3 regions of the Pedococcus sp. P2_E5 genome follow, and region 1 is predicted to be linked to each of the others. Evidence: predicted binding sites of a transcription regulator. Region 1 holds the regulator's gene; each other region holds the start of a gene.

Region 1 (4,562 bases):
TGGCCACCGCCGGAGAGGGTGCCGGCCGTGCCTGTCGTGCCCGCGTCTCCAGCGAGGCTCAGCAGCACCCGCAGCGTGCCGAGGAAGTCCGCGGTGGCTGCTCCCATGCCGTGGTCGCCCGCCGTGGCGTAACCGAGGGCCGGGCGGCTCGTTGCCCAGAGCGGACCGTTGACACCAGCAGGTCGACCGGCCCGGAGGGCAGGACGAGGGACCGCGAGTCGTCTCGCGGCGCTGCGTGGTGCACGAATCCGGATGAGGGCCTCCTGAACCGACAGTTTCCCCGATATCGGCCAGATTGTCAGGAGACCTGCGACACATCCCGTGACATCCCGGTATGCCGCGGTGCCCAGGAGGTCTCGTGGGGCGGGTGGGGCGTCGGGGCGTCGGGGCGCGCCGCTAGCGCGAGCGGCGGCGGGTCGCGGCAGCTGCCAGGGCCCCGGCCAGCGCGGTGGCGGCCACCGCCTGGACGCCGACCTTGGCTGCTCGCCGCCCGGTGCGGTAGTCGCGGACCGTCCAGCCGTTGGCCCTGGCGTGGTCTCGCAGGGCGCCGTCCGGGTTGACCGCGCACGGGTGGCCCACGAGGGACAGCATGGGGATGTCGTTGGCGGAGTCGGAGTAGGCCGCGCACCGGCTCAGGTCGAAACCACGTTCGGCAGCCAGCGCCTCGATCGCCGTCGCCTTGGCGACCCCGTGCAGGGGTTCGCCCGATAGGCGACCGGTGTAGATGCCGTCGACCGACTCGGCGACCGTACCCAGTGCCCCGGTCAGACCCAGGCGGTCGGCGATCACCTGGGCCACCTCCACCGGCGTCGCCGTGACCAGCCAGACCTCCTGGCCGTCGTCGAGGTGCATGCGGGTCAGCGCCTGGGTGCCCGGCCAGATCTTGTCGTGCATCGCCTCGTCGAAGATCTCCTCACCGATGGCGCCGATCTCGGCGACCGAGTGGCCGGCAATGAAACCCAGCGCCTGCTCCCGGATCTGCTCGACGTGCTGCAGGTTCTCCCCGAGGGCGGCGAAGCGGAGCTGTTTCCAGGCCATGGCGCTCACGTCGCGCACGGTGAAGAAGTCCCGGCGCCACAGGCCGAGTGCCAGGTGCCAGATGCTCGCTCCCCGCATCACCGTGTTGTCGACGTCGAAGAACGCGGCGGCGGTCGGGTCTCGCGGGATGGTGAGCGCCTGGTCCAGCTCGCGGGCCCGCTCGGTCATGCCGGCCAGCCTAGGGTGGCGGCGAGGAGACTGTGCATTGCCCCAGACGTCTGGGGCAGTGCACAGCGCGTCGCCTGCTTCCGTCATGCCTCCCCTCGTGCGGTGCCGGGGAAGGCGACCACCCGGCATACGCTGACGGTGTGTCCCTCGACTCCACCGAAGACTCCCCGGCCGCCCCCCGCATCACCCTGGTCAGCAAGCCCGGGTGCCATCTGTGCGAGGAGGCGCGGGCCGTCATCGAGCGGGTTGCCGCCGAGCTCGGCGTGGGCTGGGCGGAGTTGTCGATCGAGGACGACCCCGCGCTGAAGGAGCAGTACTGGGAGCAGATCCCGGTCACCTTCGTGGACGGGCGCCAGCACGACTACTGGCGGGTCGACGAGACCCGGCTGAGGAGCGCGCTCACGAGCACGTAGTGACGTGGCTCACGTGCTTGGTGAGACGGTCGCTTGTGACTTTGTGCATCCGTTCACAAAAGCGTAATCTGGCGAGGCTCCCATCCGCTCCAGCCAGGCGCGGACTGCCCGTGATGAGAAGGAGCCGGAAGAGACTGTGTCTGCCGACCCGAGCGCCCGTCGGGGTATTCCCGACGCCACGGTCGCACGGCTACCCGAGTACCTCCGCGCCCTGACCGGCTTCGCGGAGCGCGGGATCACGTCGGTGTCCTCCGAGGAGCTGGCCTCCGCTGCCGGAGTCCGCAGTGCCAAGCTCCGCAAGGACCTGTCCCACCTCGGGTCCTACGGCGTGCGCGGGGTCGGCTACGAGGTCGACCACCTCGCCTACCAGATCTCCCGCGAGCTCGGCCTCACCCAGGACTGGCCCGTCGCCATCATCGGCATGGGAAACCTCGGACACGCGCTCGCGGCCTACAGCGGCTTCGCCACGCGCGGGTTCCGCGTCGTCGCGCTGCTCGACCAGGACGACGCCCTGCTGGGGCAGGAGATCGCCGGGATCACCGTGCAGCCCATGGACGCCCTCGGGTCGCTGGTGGCCGACCAGGGCCTGGCCATCGGTGTCATCGCGACGCCCGCCGCCTCGGCGCAGGACGTCGCCGACCAGCTCGTGGCCGTCGGGGTGCGCTCGATCCTCAACTTCGCCCCGTGCGTGCTCGTCGTGCCCGAGGACGTCGACGTCCGCAAGGTCGACCTCTCGACCGAGCTGCAGATCCTCGCCTTCCACGAGCAGCGCAGGGCGCTCGCGGCCGAGGGCGCGCTCGACCACGTCGCCGACGGCGCGCTCGACCACGTCGCGCAGGCGGTCGGCCGATGAGCCTGGTCATCCTGGGCCTGTCCCACCACACCGCGCCGCTGCCCCTGCTCGAGGCCATGTCGCTCGACGCCGACCGACGCCGTGCGCTCGCCGCCAGCCTCACCGGCCGCGAGAACCTCACCGAGGCGATCGTCGTGTCCACGTGCAACCGCACCGAGGTCTATGCCGAGTCGATGACCTTCCACGGCGCGGTCACCGACATCTCGGACGCGCTGACCGAGGTCACCGGCGTGGGTCGCGACGAGCTGCACGAGCACCTCTACGTGCACTACGAGGACCGGGCGATCGCGCACGCGTTCACGGTGGCCTGCGGTCTGGACTCGATGGCGGTGGGTGAGGCCCAGATCCTGGGTCAGATGCGCACCGCCCTGCGCGAGTCGCAGAAGGCCGGACATGCCGGCCCCGCGCTCAACACCCTTTTCCAGCAGGCGCTCCGGGTCGGCAAGCGCGCCCACACCGAGACCGGGATCGACGCCGTGAGCGTCTCCCTCGTCGAGGCGGGACTGGCCCGCGCCGAACGTGAGCTGGGATCCCTGGCCGGGCTGAAGGTCCTCGTCGTGGGTGCCGGCGGCATGAGCTCGCTGGCCGCCACGACCGTCTCGCGCCGCGGCGCCGCAGGACTCACCATCGTCAACCGGACGCTGGCCAAGGCGATCCGCCTGGCGGAGCGCACCGGCGGCTCCGCCCGACCGCTCGACGACCTCTCTGCCGCCCTCGCCGGCGCCGACGTCGTCATCTCGTGCACCGGGTCGACCGGCGTGGTCGTCGACCTCGCGACGGCAGGGGACGCCCAGGTGGCCCGCGCCGGACGCCCGCAGGCCTACATCGACCTCGCCCTTCCCCATGACGTCGCCCCCGAGGTCGCCTCGCTGAGCGGGGTGACCCTCGCGGGTCTGGGTGCGCTGGGCGAGGAGCTCTCCGGCGGCCAGACCCCGCCGCAGGTGCGTGAGGTGGCGGACCTCGTCATCGGTGAGGTCGCGGCATACCTCACCTCGCGGGCGGCGGAGACGGTCGCGCCGACCGTGGCCGCGCTGCGGTCGCACGCCGCCGACGTCGTCGCGGGCGAGCTGAACCGGCTCGACCAGCGGCTCCCCGACCTCGACGACGTCACCCGTGCCGAGGTCCAGCTCGCTGTCCACCGGATCGTCGAGAAGCTGCTGCACACGCCCACCGTCCGCATGAAGGAACGCGCCGTGGGCGGTGAGGGCGCCGACTACGCGCAGGCCCTGCGCGACCTGTTCGACCTGCGCCCCGGCGAAGCCGTCACCGCGTCGGTGCCCCCGCCCGAGCGTGGAGGTATGCCGTGAGCGCACCTGCCGCCGCACCCCTCGCCCTGCGTCTCGGCACCCGCCGCAGCCCCCTGGCCACCACCCAGTCCACCTGGGTGGCCGACCAGCTGCGCGCCCGAGGCCATGCCGTCGAGCTGGTCGAGATCGTCACCGAGGGAGACACCTCGACCGCCTCGCTCGCCTCGATGGGAGGGACCGGGGTGTTCGCCGCCGCGCTGCGGCGGGCCCTGCTCGCGGGCGAGGTCGACCTCGCCGTGCACTCGCTCAAGGACCTGCCGACCACGCCCGAGCCCGGCCTGGTCGTGGCGGCCCTCCCGGTCCGTGAGGACCCGCGCGACGTGCTCGTCTCCTCCGGTGGTCGCACCCTGGGTGAGCTCGGCGAGGGTGCGGTCGTCGGCACCGGTTCGCCGCGCCGCGTCGCCCAGCTCGCGGCCCTCGGACTCGGGCTGTCGTTCAAGGACATCCGCGGCAACGTCGACACCCGCATCGGTCTGGTCAGGGACGGCGCCCTCGACGGTGTCGTGCTGGCGCGCGCGGGGCTGGCCCGGCTCGGGCGGCTGGCGGACGTCGCGGAGGCCATCGACCCCCTCCAGATGCTGCCGGCCCCCGGCCAGGGCGCACTGGCCGTGGAGTGCCGGGCCGACGACGAAACCACCCGCGACGCGGTCGCGGTCCTCGACGACCCCGACACCCGCGCGTGCGTGACCGCTGAGCGTGCTGTGCTCGCGGCGCTCGAGGCAGGCTGCTCGGCACCTGTCGGAGCACTCGCCGAGATCGTCGAGGGTGAGGACGGGCTCGAGC
Region 2 (4,562 bases), on a different contig from region 1:
CCCAGACCACGCGACTGTCGCCGCAAGCGCTGATGCGGGTCAGACCGAGCTGCCGCGTCGCAGGGCGGCGCGGCGGCGTTCGTCGGTCGCGTCGGCCATCGCCCACCGCACCGTCGACGTGGCGACCCCGCCCAGCGGCCGTCCGACGAGGCGCTCTGTGACGGGCAGCCACGGCAGCCGCAGCGGCTGCCTGGCCCACCGCGGGAGCATGGCCACGGCACCAGCGGCCAACGCGGCATACCCGGGTCGGGCTGCCAGCGGCAGCGGCGGGTGGACGAGCAGGAAGCGCGCCGCCTCGCGGGCGGCCGCGGTGGACTCGAGCTCAGGACGGTAGGCCTCGATGCACGCCTTGAGCCCGGCCACGGTGCTGGGTGGGTCGACCACGCCGAGCGCGCCGGCGACGATGCCGCCCTGCTCGACGTACAGGTCGGCCTCGGCGTCACTCAGGGGTGACACCGCGTAGCGCTGGTAGGCCGTGAGGAAGCTGTCTGCCTCGGTCGCGTGCACCCAGGCCAGCAGGTGCGGGTCGCCGGCGGAGTACGCGCGACCGTCGGCCGCCTTGCCGCGCACACGGTCGTGGATCGACCGCACGCGCGCGATCTGCTCCTGCGCGTGGTCGATCGTGCCGAAGGTCGTGGTGGCCAGGAACTCGCTGGTCCGCTGCAGCCGTCCCCAGGGGTCGCCCTTGTAGCCCGAGTGCCCGGCGACGCCCGCCATCGCGAGCGGGTGCAGGGACTGGAGCAGGAGGGCACGGATGCCGCCGGGGAACATCGCCGCGTCGGCGTGCACCCGCCAGATCGGGTCGTCGGGCGTGAACCAGCGTGGGCCCTCGGCGCCCCAGATGCGCTCGGCCTTGGCCTGGGCGTCGGAGCCGGCGACCTTGGAGCGCAGCGCGTGGGCGAGCTGGCGCCGAGCCCCGTCGGCCATCGGCGCCAGGAGGGTCATCGCGAGCGTCCGGTCCGGCGGCGAGGGAGCTGCTTGAGGCGTGCGGCCGGGGTCGGGAGGTCGGCCGGGCGGACGCGGGTCGACAGGTCGCTGTTGGCGATCAGCTCGGCGAGCGGAGTGGTGGAGGTGGGGTGGGCGGCGATGGGGTCGTCGGCCGAGAAGACCACCCACACGGGTTCGCTGTGGTCGGCCCGCGGGTCGAACGTCTTGAGCACCGTGCCCTCGCGCACCGTCGCCGCGTGCTCGATCGCCCGCCGCCGGGCCCGCTGCCGGTCCAGCGCCGTCTGGGCGGCCTTCATGGCCGGCTCCTTGGCCTGCTGGGCCAGCACGACCACGTGGGGGCCGTACTTCACGCCCCACTTCACGAGGTTGCCGACGGCCTTGCCTTTGCTGGGCATGCTGCCTCCCTGACGACTGGTCCGGCCTTCACCCTAATCTCGACCCATGGAAGATGTGCGGCACGTGGACACTGATCGCATTGACTACAGCGGCGAAGGGATCTCCGAGGGCGACATCGCGCCGACGCCGTGGCAGCAGGCCAGGCGCTGGGTCGACGAGGCGGTCGAGCGCTCGCAGGCGCAGTCCGACGTCCCGGAACCGCTGGCCCTCTCCGTCGCCACCGTCGACGCCGCCGGGCGGCCCAACGTGCGGACCGTGCTGATGCGCTTCTTCGACGAGCGCGGACCGGGCTTCGTCACCGGCACCGAGTCCACCAAGGGTCTCGAGATCGCCGCGACCGGTGGGATCGCCGCCTCGCTGACCTGGCCGGCGATGTTCCGGGCGATCCGGTTCCGCGGAGTGGCGCAGGAGGTCTCTCGCGAGGAGGTGGCGGGCTACTTCGGGTCACGGCCGTGGGCGTCCCGGATCTCCGCGTGGGCCTCGCGACAGTCCCAGCCGATCGAGGGTCGCGCCGGCCTCGAGGAGGCCTACGCCAGGTATGCCGCGCAGTTCCCCGACCGCGGGAACGCGGACGACGTGCCCGTGCCCGACTTCTGGGGCGGGTACCGCGTGCTGTGCGACGAGGTCGAGTTCTGGGGCGGCCGGCGCAACCGGCTGCACGACCGTCTCGTCTTCAGCAGGGTCGCGAAGGGTTCGCTGGACGAGCCGGCCGCCTGGACGCTGTCCCGCCGCCAGCCCTGACCTCTCTGTCCCTCGCCCCCGTCCTCGGGTCGATGTAAAAACGCCGGGGATCACCGGCGGGTTTACATCGACCCGTCAGGAGGGGTGGCAGAGGGTCAGGAGGGGTGGGTCTGGGTCTGGACCTCGGTGTCGCCGTGGCCGGAGTTGGCGCCCTCGCTGGGCTCTCGCTCCTTGCGGCGCAACAGGAACGACGCCAGCGCCAGGAAGATGATCGTGCCGGTCAGCAGCCCCATCAGCCGCAGCGTGTCGGCGAACTCGGGCTTGCCCAGCAGGTCGGGCGCCTTGACCGACAGCACGACGATCTCCTTGATCGAGGCGATGATGCCGACCAGCAGGAAGGGTTCGGCCACGAGCTCACGCCTGGACAGGGTGGTGCGTACCGCGAAGAGAAGCTCGACGACGATGAAGACGAGCAGCAGCAGGTCGAGGATGTCGGCGGCCACCTCGACCACCCCGCCGGTGCCGAGGTCCCCGAAGGTCAGCACGGTCTTGCCGATCACCACGGAGGCGACGGCGAACAGGATCACCGCCACGGCGAGGTAGATGACGTTCTCGACCCGCTCGATGGTTCGTTCGATCCAGTCCGTCATGACGGACATCCTGTCCGACCTGCGGTGATCCGTCACCCGGGTGGCTACTGGTCCGTATGCCGGGATGGCCATTGCCGGATCCCCGGCCGCCGTCACACTTGTGAACTGAATCACACGCGCACGCCAACGGAGCCGTTCGCGCGGTCCCATCCCCGACCGCCGAATCCCCTCAGGAGCCCCATGGCGCCCGCCATCCACCCCGTCGTCGCCGACGTCACCGCCCGGGTGACCGACCGCAGCCGCGCCAGCCGCACGGCATACCTGCAACGCATCTCTCGCGCCGCCTCCGAGCTGAGCCTGCGCCCGGCGCGCACCGACCTCGGCTGTTCCAACCTCGCCCACGCGGTCGCCGCGTGCGGCGGCAGCGACCGGACCACGATGGCGGCCGACACCGGTGTCAGCCTCGGGATCATCACGTCCTACAACGACATGCTCTCGGCGCACGCGCCGTTCGAGCACTACCCGGCCGCGATGAAGCAGACCGCCCGCGAGGTCGGTGCCGTCGCCCGCGTGGCCGGTGGCGTGCCTGCGATGTGTGACGGCATCACCCAGGGCCGGGCGGGCATGGAGCTCAGCCTGTTCAGCCGCGACGTCATCGCGATGTCGGCCGCCATCGCACTCAGCCACGACGTGTTCGACGGCGTCCTCATGCTCGGCGTCTGCGACAAGATCGTGCCCGGGCTCGTGGCCGGGGCCCTGTCGTTCGGCCACCTGCCGACCGCCCTGGTGCCGGCCGGCCCGATGGCCTCGGGCCGCTCGAACGCCGACAAGTCCGAGACCCGCAAGGCGTTTGCCGCAGGGGAGGTCGGGCGCGACGAGCTGCTCGCGAGCGAGGTGGCGTCGTACCACTCGCCCGGCACCTGCACCTTCTACGGCACGGCGAACTCCAACCAGATGCTCATGGACGTCATGGGACTGCACCTCCCAGGAGCGGCGTTCGTCCACCCCGACGACCCGTTGCGCGCGGCCCTCACGGCGGCGACGACGGTCCGGGTCGCCGAGATCGCAGCGTCCGACGCGCCGTACGGCATCGGCCAGGTCGTGGACGAGAAGACGGTCGTCAACGGGGTCGTCGCCCTGTTGGCGACCGGCGGCTCGACCAACCACACGATGCACCTCATCTCGATGGCAGCCGCAGCGGGCATCGACCTGACGTGGGAGGACTTCGACGACCTGTCGGCCGCGGTCCCGTCCATCGCCCGGATCTACCCCAACGGCCCCGCCGATGTGAACCACTTCCACGCAGCCGGCGGCACGCCGTTCCTCATCGGCACCCTGCTCGACCACGGACTGCTGCACGAGGACGTGCTGACCGTCGCCGGACCAGGGCTGCGGCGCTACACCCAGCGGCCGGTGATGATCGGCGGACAGCTCGGATTCGTCGACGCCGCAACGGAATCCGGTGACCCGGCCGTCCTTCGCCCGGCCGACGACCCGTTCACCGTCGACGGCGGGCTCCGCGTCCTCGGCGGCAGCCTGGGTCACGCGGTCATCAAGGTGTCGGCCGTCGCGGAGGAGCACCGGGTCATCGAGGCTCCAGCGCGTGTCTTCACCGACCAGGTCGGCTTCCTCCAGGCGTTCTCCCGGCGCGAGCTCGACCGCGACGTGGTCGTCGTGATCCGCGAGCAGGGTCCCAGCGCCAACGGGATGCCCGAGCTGCACGCCCTCACCCCTTCACTCGGAGTGCTCCAAAAGCGTGGGTATGCCGTGGCGCTGGTCACCGACGGCCGCATGAGCGGGGCGTCGGGCGCCATCCCGGCGGCCATCCACGTGACTCCCGAGTCCGTGCACGCCGGGCCGATCTCGAAGATCCAGGACGGCGACGTCATCCGGGTCGACTCTCTCACCGGTCGGCTGGACGTCCTCGTCGACGACGACGAGTTCGCG
Region 3 (4,562 bases), on a different contig from region 1:
GCCGAGGGGGTGCCGCAGACCGCCGCGCTCGGGTGCAGCGACGCGGCGAGGGTCAGCGACGTCGCGTGGTCCGCGAGCACGCCGGCGACGTCGGTTGCCAGGTGCATGACGTTCGACAGGTGCAGGACGAAGGGCGCCTCGGGCACGTTGATCGACGAGCAGTGCGGGCGCAGGGCGTCGGCGACCGACCGGACGGCGTACTCGTGCTCCTCGAGGTCCTTGCTCGAGCGGGCCAGTGAGGCCGCCAGCGCGAGGTCGTGCTCGTCGTCACCGGTGCGGCGGATCGTCCCGGCGAGGACCCGGGACGTGACCAGGCCCTTCTCGAGGCGGACCAGCATCTCGGGCGTCGCGCCGACGAGCCCGTCGACCGCGAAGACCCAGGTCGTGTCGTAGCGCTGGGCCAGCCGGGTCAGCAGCCAGCGGGCGTCGATCGGCGCCTCGGCGCTGACCTGGAGGTCGCGGGCCAGGACCACCTTGTCGAGGCTGCCGCCGGTGATGCGTTCGACCGCCCGCTCCACTGCGCCGGCCCACTGGGCCGGAGGCAGCGCACCGTCCGCGAACGCCACGCCAGACGGCTCGCGCGGCTGTGACTGCTGGGGTATGACGGGTGTGGGCAGCTCGTCGCCGGTCCCGATCGTGGTCACCCACCACCGCCCGTCCCGCGCACCCACGACCACCTCGGGGACGACGAGGGTGGCGCCGGACGGTGAGTCCGCGGCATACGAGATGGACCCGAAGGCGACCGGCCCCGTGCCGGGCAGGGCGACGTCGTTGCGCACGACCGCGCCATCGACGACGTCGCGCCACCACGCCTCGGCCCGCTCGAACCGGTCCGGGCCGACGGCCGTGAACTCCAGGGCGCGACCCCACCCGACCAGGCCCTCGCCGCGACGCACCCAGCTGAACAGCTCGGCCGGGTCCGTGCGGTCCGGCAGGAGCGTGAGCAGCATGCCGGGGTCGTGCAGTGCCACGGTGCGGGCGACCACGGGCGAGCCGTGGGGTCGACTCGCAGGCTGGGGCGTGGGAAGGCTGGTCATGTCGGGGAAAGCCTACGGCGGGCGTGGGCGAGGTCCGCGACAGGAGGTCCTCTCGGCGGGTGCGAGGATGTCGACATGACCCGCGCCAGCCTCGACAAGGATCCCCGCGACGTCGCCGCGATGTTCGACGACGTGGCCGGCAGGTACGACCTCACCAACGACGTCCTCTCCCTCGGTCAGGACCGGTTGTGGCGTCGAGCGGTGCTCAAGGCGGTCGCCGCCCAACCCGGTGAGACCGTGCTCGACATCGCTGCGGGCACGGGCACGAGCAGCGAGCCGTTCGCCGACCACGGCGTCAACGTCGTGCCGGCCGACTTCTCCCTCGGCATGTTGCGGGTGGGCAACCGGCGGCGCCCCGACCTGGGTTTCACGGCGGCGGACGCGATGCGGCTTCCCTTCGCGGACAACAGCTTTGACGCGGTGACGATGTCGTTCGGCCTGCGCAACGTCGCTGGTGTCGAAGGGGCGCTGGGGGAGTTCCTGCGGGTGACCAGGCCCGGTGGCCGGCTCGTGGTCTGCGAGTTCAGCCAGCCGGTCAACGGCGCGTTCCGCAAGGTCTACAGCGAGTACCTCATGCGGTCGCTGCCCCCGATCGCCCGCAAGGTCAGCAGCAACCCCGAGTCCTACGTCTACCTCGCCGAGTCGATCCAGGCCTGGCCCGCCCAGCGCGAGCTGGGCGAGCGGATCTCGTCGGTGGGCTGGAGCGAGGTGAGCTGGCGCAACCTGACCGGCGGCATCGTGGCCCTCCACCGGGCAACCAAGCCAGCCCAGCCCGGTCCGGCCGGACAGGATGGGTAAGGGTCGCCCCTGATCCCTCGGTAAGGGTCGCCTAACTGGTGACCGCACGGCGGGTCGGGAATAGACTCCGCATTTGAAGTTCGTGAAGACGTTCACAAGCGGGTGAGGCAGGCGTGACAGACACCATCAGCGAGGCCGCGGGAGGCATCTCGGTGGCCGGGGCTCCGACGGAGACCGCCGACGTCATCGTCGTCGGCGCCGGTCCCGCGGGATCGGCCACCGCGGCATACCTCGCCATGGCGGGGCTGGACGTCCTCGTCATCGAGAAGACGAGCTTCCCGCGCGAGAAGGTGTGTGGCGACGGGCTCACCCCGCGCGCCGTCAAGGAGCTCATCACCCTCGGCATCCCCACGCCCGAGGACGACGGCTGGATCAAGAACCACGGCCTGCGGATCATCGGCGGCGGCATGCGCCTGTCCCTGCCCTGGCCCGACCTCGCGAGCTTCCCGCCCTACGGCCTGGTCCGCACCCGGCAGGACTTCGACGACATCCTCGCCAAGCACGCGGTCAAGCACGGTGCGCGACTGCGCGAGGCCACCAACGTCACCGGCCCCATCCTGGACGGCAAGGGCGCCATCGTCGGCGTCACCGCCCGCGCCATGGACGAGAAGGGCCGCGCCACCGGCCCCGAGCTCCGGTATGCCGCGCCGCTGGTCGTCGCCGCGGACGGCAACTCCTCGAGGTTGTCCCTGGCGATGGGCCGCGAGAAGCGCGAGGACCGCCCCATGGGTGTGGCCGTCCGCACCTACTACACGAGCCCCCGCCACGACGACGACTACCTCGAGTCCTGGCTGGAGCTGTGGTCCACGGACGACAACGGCAAGAAGGTCCTGCTGCCCGGTTACGGCTGGATCTTCGGCGTCGGCGACGGCACCTCGAACGTCGGCCTCGGGATCCTCAACACCTCCAGCGCCTTCGGCAAGACCGACTACAAGGACGTCATGCGTCGCTGGGTCGCGACCATGCCCGAGGACTGGACCTACAACGACGCGACGATGGTCGGCCCGATCCGCGGCGCGGCGCTGCCGATGGGCTTCAACCGCCAGCCGCACTACGACAACGGACTGCTGCTGGTCGGTGACGCGGGCGGCATGGTCAACCCGTTCAACGGTGAGGGCATCGCCTACGCCATGGAGTCGGGGCGACTGGCGGCCGAGGTGATCGCGCAGGCGTTCGCGCGCGGCACCGACGCCCAGCGAGAGCGCGTCCTGCAGTCCTACCCCAAGGTCATGGCCGATGCGCTGGGCGGCTACTACACCCTCGGCCGGTACTTCGCGAAGATGATCGGCAACCCCGAGATCATGCGTCTGGCCACCAAGTACGGGCTGCCCCGCACCACCTTGATGAAGTTCCTCCTGAAGGTGATGGCCAACCTCGCGGAGCCGCACGGCGGCGACGCGAGCGACCGCCTCATCACCGCCATGTCCAAGATGGCCCCGGACGCATGACCCGGCGTGCAATCTCTGGCAGCGCCCCTAGGATTGGGCCGCACCGCAAGGATGTGACCGGTGCCACAGTCGGCAGGGACGACGGCAGACGCACGCACGGCAGTAGCGATCACAGAAAGGGAGTGGCACGGCGATGAGCAACCCCTACGTCCCGTTGCTTTTCCTGTTGGCCATCGGTGGCGGGTTCGCCGTCTTCTCGGTCGGCGCCGCGGCGGTCTCGGGCCCCAAGCGCTACAACCGCGCCAAGCTGGACGCCTACGAGTGCGGCATCGAGCCGACCCCCCAGGCCACCGGCGGTGGTCGCGTGCCGATCAAGTACTACCTGACCGCAATGCTCTTCATCATCTTCGACATCGAGTCGGTGTTCCTCTACCCGTTCGCGGTGGCCTTCAACCAGCTCGGCCTGTTCGCGCTCGTGGAGATGGTGCTGTTCATCCTGACCGTGTTCGTGGCCTACGCGTACGTGTGGCGCCGCGGCGGCCTCGAGTGGGACTGACGAGGGACTAGGACCAAGTAATGGGAATCGAAGAGAAGCTGCCCGCGGGCTTCCTGCTGACCACGGTCGAGCAGGTCGCCGGCTACATGCGCAAGAGCTCGGTCTGGCCGGCCACGTTCGGCCTGGCCTGCTGCGCCATCGAGATGATGGCTGTCGGCACGCCCGACTACGACATCGCCCGGTTCGGGATGGAGCGGTTCTCCGCCACCCCGCGCCAGGCCGACCTGATGATCGTCGCCGGTCGCGTGAGCCAGAAGATGGCCCCGGTCGTCCGCCAGGTCTACGACCAGATGCCCGAGCCCAAGTGGGTCATCTCGATGGGTGTCTGCGCCAGCTCCGGTGGCATGTTCAACAACTACGCGATCGTCCAGGGCGTCGACCACATCATCCCGGTCGACGTCTACCTGCCCGGCTGTCCGCCCCGCCCCGAGATGCTGCTCAACGCGATCATCACGCTGCACGAGCAGATCCAGAACTCCAAGCTGGGCGTCAACCGCGTCGCGGCCGCCCGTGCCGCCGAGGCGGCGGCCCTGTCCGCGACGCCAACCCACCAGATGACCGGCCTGCTCGCCCAGGGCGCCGGCAGCGGTCACACCCACGCGCACGGCCACCTGCACGGCACCGACGTGGCGCAGGGCGGTGTCGCATGAGCGACAAGGACACCGGCGACACGAAGGACGCACCCGACCAGCCGGCGCCCGAAGCAGCTGCGGCCACGATCGGCGCCCAGCCCGGTGAGGTCGTCGACCGCGCGGACGACGAGCGCCTGCCTGCGGCCCCCGG

What was found. The regulator Rex, encoded in region 1, represses fermentation and respiration genes when NADH is low (regulators of the CRP and FNR family bind a similar motif). The targets are predictions, from matches to a motif close to CTTGTGAANNNNTTCACAAG.
Region 2: the regulator Rex is predicted to act here: its motif matches at 2,773-2,792, upstream of edd (phosphogluconate dehydratase).
Region 3: the regulator Rex is predicted to act here: its motif matches at 1,915-1,934, upstream of AC1DVZ_RS12935 (geranylgeranyl reductase family protein).

The regions. Positions count from the first base shown of each region.
Region 1 is NZ_JBFUEP010000015.1:11,770-16,331, reverse strand. Features, by position in the region: gene AC1DVZ_RS06750 (sigma-70 family RNA polymerase sigma factor) at 1-107, opposite strand, end outside; gene AC1DVZ_RS06745 (HAD family hydrolase) at 397-1,206, opposite strand; gene AC1DVZ_RS06740 (glutaredoxin family protein) at 1,347-1,619, shown strand; gene AC1DVZ_RS06735 (redox-sensing transcriptional repressor Rex) at 1,756-2,472, shown strand; gene AC1DVZ_RS06730 (glutamyl-tRNA reductase) at 2,469-3,779, shown strand; gene hemC (hydroxymethylbilane synthase) at 3,776-4,562, shown strand, end outside.
Region 2 is NZ_JBFUEP010000029.1:1,811-6,372, reverse strand. Features, by position in the region: gene AC1DVZ_RS11200 (oxygenase MpaB family protein) at 40-945, opposite strand; gene AC1DVZ_RS11195 (hypothetical protein) at 942-1,343, opposite strand; gene pdxH (pyridoxamine 5'-phosphate oxidase) at 1,408-2,085, shown strand; gene AC1DVZ_RS11185 (phosphate-starvation-inducible PsiE family protein) at 2,181-2,675, opposite strand; gene edd (phosphogluconate dehydratase) at 2,856-4,562, shown strand, end outside.
Region 3 is NZ_JBFUEP010000034.1:28,538-33,099, reverse strand. Features, by position in the region: gene AC1DVZ_RS12945 (isochorismate synthase) at 1-1,037, opposite strand, end outside; gene AC1DVZ_RS12940 (demethylmenaquinone methyltransferase) at 1,113-1,835, shown strand; gene AC1DVZ_RS12935 (geranylgeranyl reductase family protein) at 1,949-3,283, shown strand; gene AC1DVZ_RS12930 (NADH-quinone oxidoreductase subunit A) at 3,417-3,779, shown strand; gene AC1DVZ_RS12925 (NuoB/complex I 20 kDa subunit family protein) at 3,800-4,429, shown strand; gene AC1DVZ_RS12920 (NADH-quinone oxidoreductase subunit C) at 4,426-4,562, shown strand, end outside.